2 regions of the Streptomyces sp. NPDC059788 genome follow, and region 1 is predicted to be linked to the other one. Evidence: riboswitches for the same ligand, from Rfam matches in the RefSeq annotation. Region 1 holds a riboswitch; the other holds the start of a gene.

Region 1 (6,855 bases):
ACTCCAGGTACAGGATCGCGACGTCGGTGGCGGGGTCGTCGTACCAGTACTGGAGCAGGTCGTTGCCGGAGAGGTCGGCGCGGTTGCCGGCCGACAGGAAGGTGGAGATACCGGCGATCGAGCCGTCGCCGGGGCCGCGCCGGTGCAGGCCGCTGAGCAGGGCGATGCCGATCGCGCCGGACTGGGTGAACAGGCCGATGCGGCCGGCGCCGGGCAGCTGCGGGGCCAGCGAGGCGTTCAGCCGGACGTCGGGCGCGGTGTTGATCAGGCCGAACGCGTTCGGCCCGATGAGGCGCATTCCGTACGAGCGGGCCTGGCGCAGCACGGCGCGCTGCCGCTCGCGGCCCTCGGGGCCGGACTCGGCGTATCCGGAGGAGAGGATCACCAGGCCGCGCACGCCGTGCTCGCCGCAGTCCCGGACCACGTCGGGGACCTGGGCGGCCGGGACGGCGATGACGGCGAGGTCCACCGGCTCGGGGATCTCCGGCACCGAGCGGTGGCCGGGCACGCCCTCGGGGTCGAGGTGGGCGCCGCCCCCGGGGAAGGCGTGGTTGACCGCGTACACCCGGCCTCCGTAGCCGGAGTCGAGGAGGTTGCGCAGCACGGAGCGGCCGACGCCGCCGGGGGTGCGGCCGGTGCCGATGACGGCGACCGAACCGGGCGCCAGCAGGCGCTGCACGGAACGGGCCTCGGCGCGCTGCTCGCGGCCGCGCATGACGGCCATGGACTGCTCGGTGGGCTCCAGGTCGAACTCCAGGCGCACCACGCCGTCTTCGAAGGTGCGCTGCTGGGTGTATCCGGCGTCGGTGAAGACTTTGATCATCTTGGTGTTGGCGGGCAGCACCTCGGCGGCGAACCGGCGGATGCCGCGCTCGCGGGCGACCGCGGCGATGTGCTCCAGGAGCGCGGAGGCCACACCGCGGCCCTGATGGGCGTCCTGGACGAGGAAGGCGACCTCGGCCTGGTCGGCGCCGGGCTCCTTGGCGGGGCGGCCGCGGTCGTCGATGCGGTCGTAGCGGACCGTGGCGATGAACTCGCCGCCCACGGTGGCCGCCAGGCCGACCCGGTCGACGTAGTCGTGGTGGGTGAAGCGGTGCACGTCGCGGTCGGACAGGCGTGGGTAGGGCGCGAAGAAGCGGTAGTACTTCGACTCGTCCGAGACCTGTTCGTAGAAGGAGACCAGGCGCTGGGCGTCGTCGGGGGCGATGGGGCGGATGCGCGCGGTGCCGCCGTCGCGCAGCACGACATCGGCTTCCCAGTGGGCCGGGTAGACGCTGTCCGACGGGCTCTGCATGGGGGACAGCGTACGACCCGCCACCGACAACCGGCTCGGTGTGCGTGGCCGTACGGGCCGGGGCAGGCTGGGACGTGATCGCCGGGTCCCGGATGGCGGACGGTCCGGCCGCGCGGCCGTGACCTGCGGGTAGCGTGCCGACGGCCGGCTCGGGGCGCCGTCGCGCGGGGCCGTCGCGCGGGGCCGTCGCGCGGGGCCGTCGCGCGGGGCCGTCGCCGAGGCCGTCGCCGAGGCCGTCGCGGCCTGCCGGAGCACTCCCGGCACCATGAGACACTGGTCTAGACAACCGTTACGACTTGAAGGGCAACACCATGGCTGAGCGCCGCGTCAATGTCGGTTGGGCCGAGGGTCTGCACGCCCGCCCCGCCTCGATCTTCGTCCGTGCGGCCACCGCCGCCGGGGTGCCCGTGACGATCGCCAAGGCCGACGGCAACCCGGTCAACGCGGCCTCCATGCTGGCCGTGCTGGGCCTGGGCGCCCAGGGCGGCGAGGAGATCGTGCTGGCCTCCGACGCCGAGGGCGCCGACGCCGCGCTCGACCGCCTCGCGAAGCTGGTCGCCGAGGGCCTTGAGGAGCTCCCGGAGACCGTCTGAACCGCCGCGCGGGTCAGTGTGCTCGCGGCTCCGCCGCGGTGACCGGGATTCCGGCGCCGGGCGGGGCCGCATTTTTGTGCCCGCCGGCAGAATGGGCGGACCTGCCGGAAAGCAGGAACTTCGCCGGCGCGGCCGGACAATTCAGCGCGGCCGGACAATTCACAGCGCTCCGCCGCCGCATTCCCGCGCCGCTCCCCGCATTCTCGGCACGCGCGACGCTTCCCGCCGCTCCCCCGCCGCTTTCCATCGCATTTCACTGAATCCGCCCACCGCTTGTATACGGCGCCCCCGTTAATTCTGGTCGTGCGCCGTGTTTACGGTCTGTTTCGAATCCCTCACCGCCGGGCCGGGGACCACCGGGCGCAGCCGGTACGCCGGGCGCGAGCGCTCGATGTGCGCCGCCATCAGGGCGCGGGCCCGCTCGGCGTCCCCGCGGCTCACCGCGTCCAGCACCGCCCCGTGCTCCTCCCACGACCGCTCGTCGCGGGCCGGCAGTTCGACCGCGTACATCCAGTCGATCTTGCGCCGCAGCTGGGTGAGCAGGGCCGCCAGGCTGGCGCTGCCGGACGCCTGGGCGAGCGTCTCGTGGAACCACCCGTCGAGTTGGCGCAGTTCGGACCGCTGGCCGTGCCGGGCCCGCTCCCGGCCCAGCCGTACGACGCCGCGCAGCACCTTCAGGTGCCCCGCGGTGCGCCGGGTGGCGGCGCGCGCGGCGCCCAGCGGCTCCAGCAGCCCCCGGATGTCCAAAAGGTCGGCCGCCTCGCGCTCGGTGGGCTCGGCCACGCAGGCACCCGCGTGGTGCCGGATGGTGACGAAGCCCTCGGACTGCAGCGTGCGCAGCGCCTCGCGCACGGGGACCCGGGAGACCCCGTAACGGCGGGCCAGCAGCTCCTCGATCAGCCGGCTGCCCGGCGCGAGCGCGCCGGATACGATGTCGTCGCGGATCGCCGTGCACACCACGTGCGCGGAAATGTGGCCTCGCATCGTCCGTGCCTCCGCCGTAATCCCCTGGAAACATCCGGAAATGCCACCGGGCGGCGGCATTCGACGTGACTCTATTCGACGGGCACGGAATTTCCGACGGCCGTGGCGTATTCGTGGATATTTTTGGCCAGGCGTGCGCGGGGCGGCGACGCGGAGCGGCCCCCGGATGCGCAGACGCCCCGGCCGTAAGGGCCGGGGCGTCGTACGGGGGACGGGGTGTGCGTCAGACGTTCACGCCGTGCGAGCGCAGGTACGCGACCGGGTCGATGTCCGAGCCGTACTCGGCGGAGGTACGGGCCTCGAAGTGCAGGTGCGGGCCGGTGGTGTTGCCGGTGCTGCCCGACAGGGCGATCTGCTGGCCCGGGGTGACGGTCTGGCCGACCGAGACGCTGATGGACGACAGGTGGCCGTACTGGGTGTAGGTGCCGTCGTTCATCTTGATCACGACGTTGTTCCCGTACGCGCCGCCCCAGCCGGTCTCGACGACGGTGCCGGAGCCCACGGCGTGGACGGTGGTCCCGGAGGCGGCGTGGAAGTCGACGCCGGTGTGGCTGCCGGAGGACCACAGGCCGCTGGAGGCCTTGTAGCTGGTGGAGACGTAGGAGCCGTCGACGGGCGCGACGTAGGTCAGCAGGCGCTTGCGCTCGGCCTCGCGCGCGGCGCGCTCCTTGGCCTCCCGCTCCTTCTTCGCCTCCGCCTCGGCCTGGCGCCTGGACTCCTCGGCCTGCTGACGCGCCTCGGCCTCGGCCTTGGCCTGCGCGGCGGCGGCCTCGGCGGCCTCCTGCTGCGCGTCGGCCTGCGCCTCGATCTGCTCGGCGAGCTCGTCGCCGAGGACGACGGCGTGGTGGAGGCCGGTGTCGTGGTTGCCCGCGTCGTCCGCGTTGCCGGCCGCCAGGGCCGGGGAGGCGACGGAGGCGATGACGCCGGACGCGGCGAGCGTGGCTATGCCGGCGAGGTTACGGGTCGTCCGCGCGCTGCGGCTCGGACCACGGTGCTTCCCGGTGGCACGGGTGAACGCCATGGGCTGGCTGTGTCCTTTCCTTCCCTCTCGCCTACCGGGTTAGCTGACGGGTTCGGAGCAGGAAGGTCTCCTACGGGCACCTCCGGGAAGGCGCCCGATTCACCCCAAGGGACATGGGTCCCCGGCTCCCCTGGCTCGCGCCGTACGGGGACTCGGCGATGACTGCCCGTGCCGCGGTTGCGGCGGTGATCCTGCGGACAGCCGGATCGACGCTAAACGGGGCCACTTTCGAACGGCAAACAGAACCGGGGTTTTATGACGTACGCCACAGGGGCACCGCGCAACCACCCCCAACAATTGGGACATAAAGAAGATCCAGTGGCGCGCACGCACCACTGGATCCCTTTTGTGACGGCTCGTCACCTCAGCGGGTCACGGTCCGCCGACCCCCGGCGGCCCGCGCCGCCGACGCTCCGTCAGCCCTTGACGACCGTCACCTCGCCGATGCCGAGCGCCTTGACGGGCTCCTCGATCTCGGCGGCGTCGCCCACCAGGACCGTCACCAGCCGGTCGACCGGGAAGGCGTTGACGGCGGCGGCGGTCGCCTCGACCGTGCCGGTCTGCGCCAGCCGCTCGTACAGCCGGGCCTGGTAGTCGTCCGGGAGCTGCTGCTCGACCTGGTCGGCGAGGGTGCCCGCGACGGCCGCGGCGGTCTCGTACTTCAGGGGCGCGACCCCGACCAGGTTCTGCACGGCCACGTCGCGCTCGGCGTCCGTCAGGCCCTCCGCCACGAGGGTGCGCAGCACCTTCCACAGGTCGTCCAGCGCCGGGCCGGTCGAGGCGGTGTCCACCGAGCCGCTGATGGCGAGCATCGCGGCGCCGTCGCCGTCGGCCGAGGAGCGCAGCACCTGACCGAAGGACCGCACCCCGTAGGTGTAGCCCTTCTCCTCGCGCAGCACCCGGTCCAGGCGGGAGGTGAGGGTGCCGCCCAGGCAGTACGTGCCGAGCACCTGGGCGGGCCAGACGCGGTCGTGCCGGTCGGCGCCGATGCGGCCGATCAGCAGCTGGGTCTGTACGGCGCCGGGGCGGTCGACGATCACGACGCGGCCGGTGTCGTCGGCGGTGATCGGGGAGGCCTTCACCGGCTCGGCGGGCGAACCCGTCCAGGCGCCGAGGGTCTCCGCGAGGGCCGCGTCCAGGTCGACGCCGGTGAAGTCGCCGACGACGACGGCGGTGGCCGTGGCGGGGCGCACATGGGCCTCGTAGAAGGCACGGACGGCCGCCGCGTCGATACCGGCGACGGTCTCCTCGCTGCCCTGGCGCGGCCGCGACATCCGGGAGTCGGCCGGGAACAGCTCCTTGGACAGGGCCATCGCGGCGCGCCGGGCCGGGTTGGCCAGCTCGTGCGGGATCTCGTCGAGGCGGTTGCGCACCAGGCGCTCGACCTCGCCGTCCGGGAAGGCCGGGGCGCGCAGGGCGTCGGCGAGCAGGCCGAGCGCCTTGGCCAGCCGGGAGGCCGGGACCTCCAGGGAGACGCGGACGCCGGGGTGGTCGGCGTGCGCGTCCAGGGTGGCGCCGCAGCGCTCCAGCTCGGCGGCGAACTGCTCGGCGTCGTGCTTGTCGGTGCCCTCGGACAGGGCGCGCGCCATGATCGTGGCGACGCCGTCCAGACCGGCCGGCTCGGCCTCCAGCGGCGCGACGATGTCGATCTCGACGGCGACGACCTGCTGGCCGGGACGGTGGCTGCGCAGGACCGTGAGGCCGTTCGGGAGCTGCCCGCGCTCGGGGGCCGGGAAGGCCCACGGCTTGGGCTCGCCGCCGGACGGCTGCGGGTGGAAGGTCATCGGGTTGCTGACGGCGTCGCTCACTGGGCCGCCTCCTCGTCGTTGTCCTCGGCGGCGGTCGGCTCGGTCGGCTCGTACACGAGGACCGCGCGGTTGTCGGGGCGCAGCCGGGCCTTGGCGACCTCCTGCACCTCCTGCGGGGTGATGTCCAGGACGCGCTGCACGGCCGTCAGGGCGAGCTGCGGGTCACCGAACAGGACCGCGAAGCGGCACAGTTCGTCGGCGCGGCCGGCGGCCGTGGCGAGCCGGTCCAGCCACTCGCGCTCCAGCTGTGCCTGCGCGCGCTCCATCTCCTCGGCGCTGGGTCCCTCCTCGGCGAAGCGGGCCAGCTCCTCGTCCACGGCGCTCTCGATCTCCGGCACCTCGACGCCGCCGGAGGTCTTGACGTCCAGCCAGCCGAGCGAGGGGGCGCCGGCCAGCCGCAGCAGGCCGAAGCCCGCCGCCACGGCCGTACGGTCCCGGCGCACCAGCCGGTTGTACAGGCGGGAGGACTCGCCGCCGCCCAGCACCGTCAGTGCCAGGTCGGCCGCGTCGGCCTCGCGGGTGCCGTCCTGCGGGAGGCGGTAGGCCGCCATCAGGGCGCGGGAGGGCACGTCCTCCTCAACGACCTCGCGCAGCTGCTCGCCGACGATGTCCGGGAGGGAGCCGTCGCGCGGCGGCTGCTTGCCCTCGTGGCCGGGGATGGAGCCGAAGTACTTCTCCACCCAGGCGAGTGTCTGCTCGGGGTCGATGTCGCCGACGACCGACAGGACCGCGTTGTTGGGCGCGTAGTACGTACGGAAGAAGGCGCGCGCGTCCTCCAGGGAGGCGGCGTCCAAATCGGCCATCGAGCCGATGGGCGTGTGGTGGTACGGGTGTCCCTCCGGGTAGGCCATCGCCGTCAGCTTCTCGAAGGCCGTGCCGTAGGGGACGTTGTCGTAGCGCTGCCGGCGCTCGTTCTTGACGACGTCGCGCTGGTTCTCCAGGGACTCCTCGTCCAGCGCCGTCAGCAGGGAGCCCATGCGGTCGGCCTCCAGCCACAGCGCGAGCTCCAGCTCGTGGGCGGGCATGGTCTCGAAGTAGTTGGTGCGCTCGAAGCTGGTGGTGCCGTTCAGGGAGCCGCCCGCGCCCTGGACCAGTTCGAAGTGACCGTTGCCCTTGACCTGGGCGGAGCCCTGGAACATGAGGTGCTCGAAGAGG
Region 2 (6,855 bases), on a different contig from region 1:
GACCCGGTCGGGCATGCCGCCCGCGCTCGGGAAGTTCTTCAGTTCCTCGATGGCGTCCCGGCGGCGGATGTAGTCCTCGTGGGCCGCCCGGTACTCGGCGGCGAGCTCCGGGTCCCGGCCCAGCCGCTCGGTCATCTCCTTCATCACGCCGTTGGCCTCCAGCGTGCCGATCGCGGAGGCCGCGCGCGGGCAGGTGAGGTAGTACAGCGTCGGGAAGGGGGTGCCGTCCTCCAGGCGCGGGGCCGTCTCGACGACGTCCGGCTGGCCGCAGGGGCAGCGGTGCGCGATGGCGCGCAGGCCGCGCGGCGGGCGGCCGAGCTGTTCCTTGAAGGCCGCGATGTCCGCATCGGTGGGCTCGGTGCGCTCGGTCTGCGGCGGGGGCATGAGGTGTTCAGACACGGACGTGGGTGCTTTCGGTCGTGGCGGTGGTGGAGGAGGAGGTGGCGCGGGCGCCGTATGGGGGGGGACCGGGCCGGGCGCGCGCCCCGGACAGGCTACTTGTCGGCGGAGTCCAGGCCGTTCCAGATGTTGTCGTACCAGGGGCGTTCGGCGGCGGCCTGTCCCTTGCGCTGCTTCCCGGCGCCGGAGCCGTCCTGGACGATGTAGCCGGTCTCGCCGGGCCTGACGTAGTGCAGGTGCTGCCGGGCCTGCTGCCGTACGTACTCCGGGTCCTGCCAGCGGGCCTTCTCGTCGCGCAGCTCTTCGGCCCGCAGCCCGGCATCGTCGGCCTGGCGGCGCTGGTCGGCGATCTCGGCGCGCTGGGAGATGTACTGGCGGGTGGGGTACGCGAGGGCGACGACCAGGGAGCACAGCACCAGCGCGAGCAGCGCGGCGCGGCCGGTCAGGCGGCCCCGCCGGGCCGGGCGGGCCCGCTGGACGCGGGCGGCGGCCTGTTCGCCGAGTGCCTTGAGCCGGGTCGCGGTGGAGAACCGTTCCGCGGACACGTCGCCTCCCCTTCAGTCACCGGGCCCGGGCCGGCGCGGCCCCGCAGCACGTACGTCCCCGGCAACGGTACGGGACCGCCGCCGGGGACGTACGTATTCACGACTGCCGGGGCCGTTCGCGGCCCCGCGGGGTGCTGCTAGCCCTTGAAGCGCGGGAAGGCGCTGCGGCCCGCGTACACGGCCGCGTCGTCGAGGATCTCCTCGATGCGCAGGAGCTGGTTGTACTTGGCGACGCGCTCGGAGCGGGCCGGGGCGCCGGTCTTGATCTGGCCGCAGTTGGTGGCGACGGCCAGGTCGGCGATGGTGACGTCCTCGGTCTCGCCGGAGCGGTGCGACATCATGCACTTGAAGCCGTTGCGCTGGGCCAGCTCGACGGCGTCCAGGGTCTCGGTCAGCGAGCCGATCTGGTTGACCTTGACGAGCAGGGCGTTGGCCGAGTTCTCCTCGATGCCGCGGGCCAGGCGCTCGGGGTTGGTGACGAACAGGTCGTCGCCGACGAGCTGCACCTTGCCGCCCAGGCGCTCGGTGATGACGTTCCAGCCGGCCCAGTCGTCCTCGAACAGCGGGTCCTCGATGGAGACCAGCGGGTAGGCGTCGACGAGCTCCTCGTAGTACGAGGTCATCTGCTCGGCGGTGCGCTGCTGGCCCTCGAACTCGTAGCCGCCGTCCTTGTAGAACTCGGAGGCGGCGACGTCCAGCGCGAGCGCGATGTCCTGGCCGGGGGTGTAACCGGCTTCCTTGATCGCTTCGAGGATCAGGTCCAGGGCCTCGCGGTTGGAGCCGAGGTTGGGGGCGAAGCCGCCCTCGTCGCCCAGGCCGGTGGCCAGGCCCTTGCTCTTGAGGACCTTCTTGAGGGTGTGGTAGACCTCGGCGCCCCAGCGCAGCGCCTCGGAGAAGGACTCCGCGCCGATCGGGGCGATCATGAATTCCTGGATGTCCACGTTGGAGTCGGCGTGCGAGCCGCCGTTCAGGATGTTCATCATCGGGACCGGCAGCACGTGGGCGTTCGGGCCGCCGAGGTAGCGGAACAGCGGCAGGTCGCTGGCCTCGGAGGCGGCGTGCGCGACGGCCAGGGAGACGCCGAGGATGGCGTTGGCGCCGAGCGAGCCCTTGTTGTCGGTGGCGTCCAGGTCGAACATGGCCTGGTCGATCAGGCGCTGCTCGGTGGCGTCGTAGCCGACGAGCTCCGGGCCGATCTGCTCGATGACCGCGAGGACGGCCTTCTCCACGCCCTTGCCCTGGTAGCGGGCCGGGTCACCGTCGCGCAGCTCGACGGCCTCGAAGGCGCCGGTCGAGGCGCCGGACGGGACGGCGGCACGGCCGGTGCTGCCGTCGTCGAGGCCGACCTCGACCTCGACCGTGGGATTGCCTCGCGAGTCGAGAATCTCGCGAGCTACGACGACGTCGATGGACGGCACGTTGTCTCCTTCATGGGTGTCTGGAGTTCTGCAGCACGAGCCTAACGGCCTCCGGGGGTTCCGCTTGCCGCCAGCCCGGCCCATGGGACGAATACACCCGCAAAGGCCCTGTTCACATGAGGTGCGGGCGCTTGTTCGCTGTACGGGGAAGTGGGCGAGTGGGCGAGTGGGCGAGTGGGGGCGGCGGGCGGAGCCGGGGCCCGGTGGCCGGGCGGTCCGCGGGGGAAACACGGGGGGAACACGGGGGAAAGGGAGAAGCCCCGCCGCGGCGCGTGCGGGGGACAGGCGCCGTGGCGGGGCGGTCTCACGGGAAGAGCGGATTCCCGGGACGAGCGGGCCCCGGGGAGCCGGGCTGCCCGTACGTACCGCCGTACGTACGGATCGCCGCGGTCACCCGGGGTCCGTCAGGGTTTCAGCGGGCTCAGACGGCCAGCTTCTGACCCGGGAAGATCAGGTTGGGGTTGCCGCCGATGACGGACTTGTTGTTCGCGTAGACCGACTTCCAGTTCTTGCCGTGGGAAGCGGCGATCTTGGCGAGGGTGTCACCGGACTTGACGGTGTAGTTGCCCTCCGGGTTCGACTTCGGGGTCGACTTCTTCTGGGGGGCCGGGGTCTTGCGGGCCAGGTCCTCGCCCTGCTTGCGGGCCTCGGAGCGCGAGGTGCCCTGCGGGGCGGAGTAGGAGCGCTCCGACTTGTAGGACTTGTGCGACTTGTGCGAGCTGCCGCCCTGCGAGGAGCCGCCGTCGGCCTTGGCGTTCGCGTTGCCCTGGCCGAGGTGGCCGCCGGCGCAGGTCCAGGCACCCGGGCCCTGGATGGCGAGCAGGCGCTCGGCCGCGGCGATCTGCTGGCTCTTGCTGGCCATGTCGGCGCGCGGGGCGTACTGGGTACCGCCGGCGGCGGCCCAGCTGGAGTTCGTGAACTGCAGGCCACCGTAGTAGCCGTTACCGGTGTTGATCGACCAGTTGCCACCGGACTCGCACTGGGCGACGGCGTCCCAGTTGTTGCCCGCGGCGGAGGCAGAGGTGGCGCCCATCAGCGGGACGGCCACAGCGGCACCGGCGACGCCCGCCAGCGTGGCGACGCGGACGGCCTTGGAGGGACGACGGTGCTTGCCCTTGGAGTTCAGCATGGTTGTTCCTCACCGACGCCTGCGAGGTGAGCTGTCGGGTTCGGGCCATGTGAGTTGCCCGGCCGTGTGTGCTTCACACATGGCTTCACCCCAAGCCGGTTGGACCCGCTTTCGCGGGCGGGGCCGGCGCTTACCTTGGGTCCCCCGCTCCTGCCTTCGGCGCTCTCGCGTCGTGTGTCCTTCGGCCACCGGCAGGATTCGGCGTGTGGTCGAAGGGCCCGCTTTGGCGAGCGATGAAGACGGTAAACACGAACACCCCGCTGGTTCAAACCCCTACATCTGAGGCCAGTTGGCCCCCAGACATCACAGGATCATCACATTTCCGCAGGTCGTCGCAGGTTTGGAAACAACGGACGGGACGGACGGGACGCCCACGAACGAGATCCATGTCTCACTTTCACCAAAGCGGGCAAATCCCCACGAAATACCTCGATCAGTGGTCGAGGTCGAGCCGCTGACCAGGGTGGATAAGGTCCGGATCGCCCCCGATGACGCCTTTGTTGGCCTCGTAGAGCGCCGGCCAGCCCCCGGAGACCCCGCGGTCCTCGGCGATCGCTGACAGGTTGTCACCGGGCCGCACGGTGTAGTCGCCCGGCGCGCCCGGGTCCGTACGGTGCGCGTCCCCGCCCCGCGAGGGGTGCCCCCCGCCGGACCGGCCCGCGTCGCCCGCCTCACCGGCGCCCGTGCCGGGCCGCCCCGCGTCGCCGGGCTCACCGCGGTGCTTGCCCTGGGACGGGGGCGCGGTGGGGGTCGTGGAGGCGCCGTCGCCCGGCGTGGCCGGGTCGGCGGGCCGCGACGGTTCCTGCGTGCCGCCCGTACCGGACGGGTCCGGCGTACGGGACGGGTCCGGCTTGCCCGCCGGGTCGGTGGGCGACGGCTTCGGCTTCGGGGTGGCCGTGCCGCCGGGCTCCGGCGTCCCGGACGGGTCCGACGGCCCGGAGGAGGGCGACGGAGAAGAAGGGGAGGACGGGGACGAGGGGGACGGGGACGGCGTGGAGCGGCCGGGCGCCGGGGTCGGCGTCGGCGTGCCGCCCGGGTCGACGTCCGGCCCGCTGCCGCCCTGCTTGAGTCCCGCGTTCACCGCGCAGCTCGGCCACGCGTCGGGGCCGCGCGCGGCCAGGATCGATTCGGCGACGGCTATCTGCTGCGAGCGGCTGGCCAGGTCGGGGCGCGAGGCGTACGACGGGCCGCCGTGGCGGTCCCACATCTCCTGGGTCAGCTGCAGCCCGCCGTAGAACCCGTTGCCGGCGTTGGCGCTCCACACGCCGCTGCTCTCGCACTGCGCGACACGGTCCCAGGTGGCGGTGTCGGCGGCGTCGGCGCTGCTCGCGGCGAGCAGGGGCATGGCGAGGGCGCCGCCGGCGACTCCCGCCGTGACGAAGATGGCCGGAGCCTGTCGGGGGCGTCGGTGACGGCCGTTCCCGGATCGCATGGCGTTGCCTTTCGAGCGGCGGTTGAGTTGTCGTCGAGAGGCCGAAACCGTCGGTCGCGTGGCCTGTTCGCCACCACGCCGCCCGCCCCGGCCTTTCAAACGGATGAAGGTAGCGGTGCCGCCCGCCCGTCACAAGCCGGTGTAGCGGAGATCACGCTCAGGTCACGGCCTGATGTGACGTGAGGTACGGACGGCCTTGAGGTCACCCGCGTACGGGCGTGAACTCCACCGGCAGGGCCCGCAGCCCGCGCATGATCAGCCCGCCGCGCCAGCGCAGCTCGTCCGGTTCCGCGCCGAGCCGGAGGTCCGGGAGGCGGGTCAGCAGGGTCGCTATCGCGGTCTGTCCTTCGAGACGGGCCAGCGGCGCGCCCAGGCAGTAGTGGATGCCGTGGCCGTATCCGAGGTGCTGGTTGTCGCGGCGGGACAGGTCCAGTACGTCGGGGCCGGAGAAGCGCTGCGGGTCGCGGTCGGCGGCGGCCAGCACGACCAGGACCGGGTCGCCCTCGGCGATCCGCTGCCCGCCGAGGGTCAGATCCCGGGTGGCGAAGCGCCAGGTGGCCAGCTCGACCGGGCCGTCGTAGCGCAGCAGCTCCTCCACGCCGGTGGCGAGCAGCTCCTCGTCGCCCTCTGCGGCGGCCTTCTGGAGCAGTTCCCGCTGGTCGGGGTGGCGCAGCAGCTGGTACACGCCGTTGCCGACGAGGTTGACGGTGGTCTCGAAACCGGCGAAGAGGAGGATGAAGGCCATGGCGGCGGCCTCGTTCTCGGTCAGGTGCTCGCCGTGGTCGGAGGCGCGGATCAGGCCGGAGATCAGGTCGTCGGCCCCCTCGTCGCCGAGGGTCTCGCGCTTGCGGTGGATCAGCTCGGCGAGGTAGCCGCGCATCTTCTTCACCGACCGGGCGACACCGCCGCGCGGCCCGCCGCCGTGCCGGATCATCATCCCGGCCCAGTCCCGGAAGTCGTCCTGGTCCTCGCGCGGCACGCCGAGCAGGTCGCAGATGGCGTAGATGGGCAGCGGGAAGGCGAACTCGTGGATGAGGTCGGCCTCGCCGCGCTCCGCGAAGGAGTCGATGAAGGAGTCCGTCAGTTCCTGTACGCGCGGCGCGAACCGGGCGATGCGGCGCGGGGTGAACGCCTTGGAGACCAGGCGGCGCAGCCGGGTGTGGTCCGGCGGGTCGATGTTGAGCAGGTGCGTCATCAGGTTGGCGCCGCGCTCGCCGGGGATGCCGACCTTGCCCTTGCCGTGCGCGGCCTCGCTGTGGTGCAGCGGGTTCTTCGACAGCCGGGTGTCGGCGAGCGCCTGGCGCGCGTCCGCGTACCGGGTCACCAGCCAGGCCTCGACGCCGCTGGGCAGCCGCGTACGGTGCACGGGCGCGTGCTCGCGCAGCCAGGCGTAGGCCGGGTACGGGTCGGAGGCGAACTCCCACGTGAACAGCTCGGGGCAGGCGGGGGTGACTGCCGGGGCGGACACGGGGCAGCCGGCCGCGGGCCCGGAGGGGGCCGCGGGCCGCTCGCCGGCGGCGGAGTCGGCGGGGCGGTCGGTGGGGAGAGGGGTCTGCGGACGCACCCCTCGACGTTAACCCCCGCCGAAGGAGCCGCTGTGCCCGTCCTGCCAGCGCTTGCGTTCCCGGTCCTGGTCGGCGCCGTGGCGGGTGGGGGCGTTGCCGTAGTCGGGCAGTTCGTGGGGCGTGAGCCGGTGGTCGCCGTCGCGCGGCACCTCGTTGGGGTCGCGCAGCTCGCTCTCGTACCCGGTCGGGTTCTTGGGCGGCGTCGGCTGGGTCTCCGGTTCGGGCGGCGCGGGCTCGCGGGCCCTGCGGCGCCGTCCGTAGACCACGGCGAGGATCAGCGCCGCGACGATGACGAGCCCGGCGACCAGCGGTCCGGTGCCGACGATCATGTCCCGGGTGAGGTCCACCGCCTGCTGGACAGACGTGA

Evidence for each region. Region 1 has a riboswitch for cyclic di-AMP ahead of ACFV57_RS22275 (M23 family metallopeptidase). Riboswitches for the same ligand answer to the same signal wherever they lie in the genome.
Region 2: another riboswitch for cyclic di-AMP. It lies ahead of ACFV57_RS41835 (transglycosylase family protein); the one in region 1 lies ahead of ACFV57_RS22275 (M23 family metallopeptidase).

The regions. Positions count from the first base shown of each region.
Region 1 is NZ_JBHWHY010000025.1:9,189-16,043, forward strand. Features, by position in the region: gene ACFV57_RS22260 (GNAT family N-acetyltransferase) at 1-1,294, opposite strand, end outside; gene ACFV57_RS22265 (HPr family phosphocarrier protein) at 1,606-1,887, shown strand; gene ACFV57_RS22270 (GntR family transcriptional regulator) at 2,179-2,871, opposite strand; gene ACFV57_RS22275 (M23 family metallopeptidase) at 3,095-3,892, opposite strand; cyclic di-AMP (ydaO/yuaA leader) riboswitch at 3,906-4,060, opposite strand; gene ACFV57_RS22280 (M16 family metallopeptidase) at 4,309-5,676, opposite strand; gene ACFV57_RS22285 (M16 family metallopeptidase) at 5,697-6,855, opposite strand, start outside.
Region 2 is NZ_JBHWHY010000092.1:5,189-12,043, forward strand. Features, by position in the region: gene ACFV57_RS41820 (DUF501 domain-containing protein) at 1-384, opposite strand, end outside; gene ACFV57_RS41825 (septum formation initiator family protein) at 495-944, opposite strand; gene eno (phosphopyruvate hydratase) at 1,082-2,362, opposite strand; gene ACFV57_RS41835 (transglycosylase family protein) at 2,784-3,491, opposite strand; cyclic di-AMP (ydaO/yuaA leader) riboswitch at 3,493-3,663, opposite strand; gene ACFV57_RS41840 (transglycosylase family protein) at 3,925-4,923, opposite strand; gene ACFV57_RS41845 (cytochrome P450) at 5,126-6,487, opposite strand; gene ACFV57_RS41850 (DUF6479 family protein) at 6,497-6,855, opposite strand, start outside.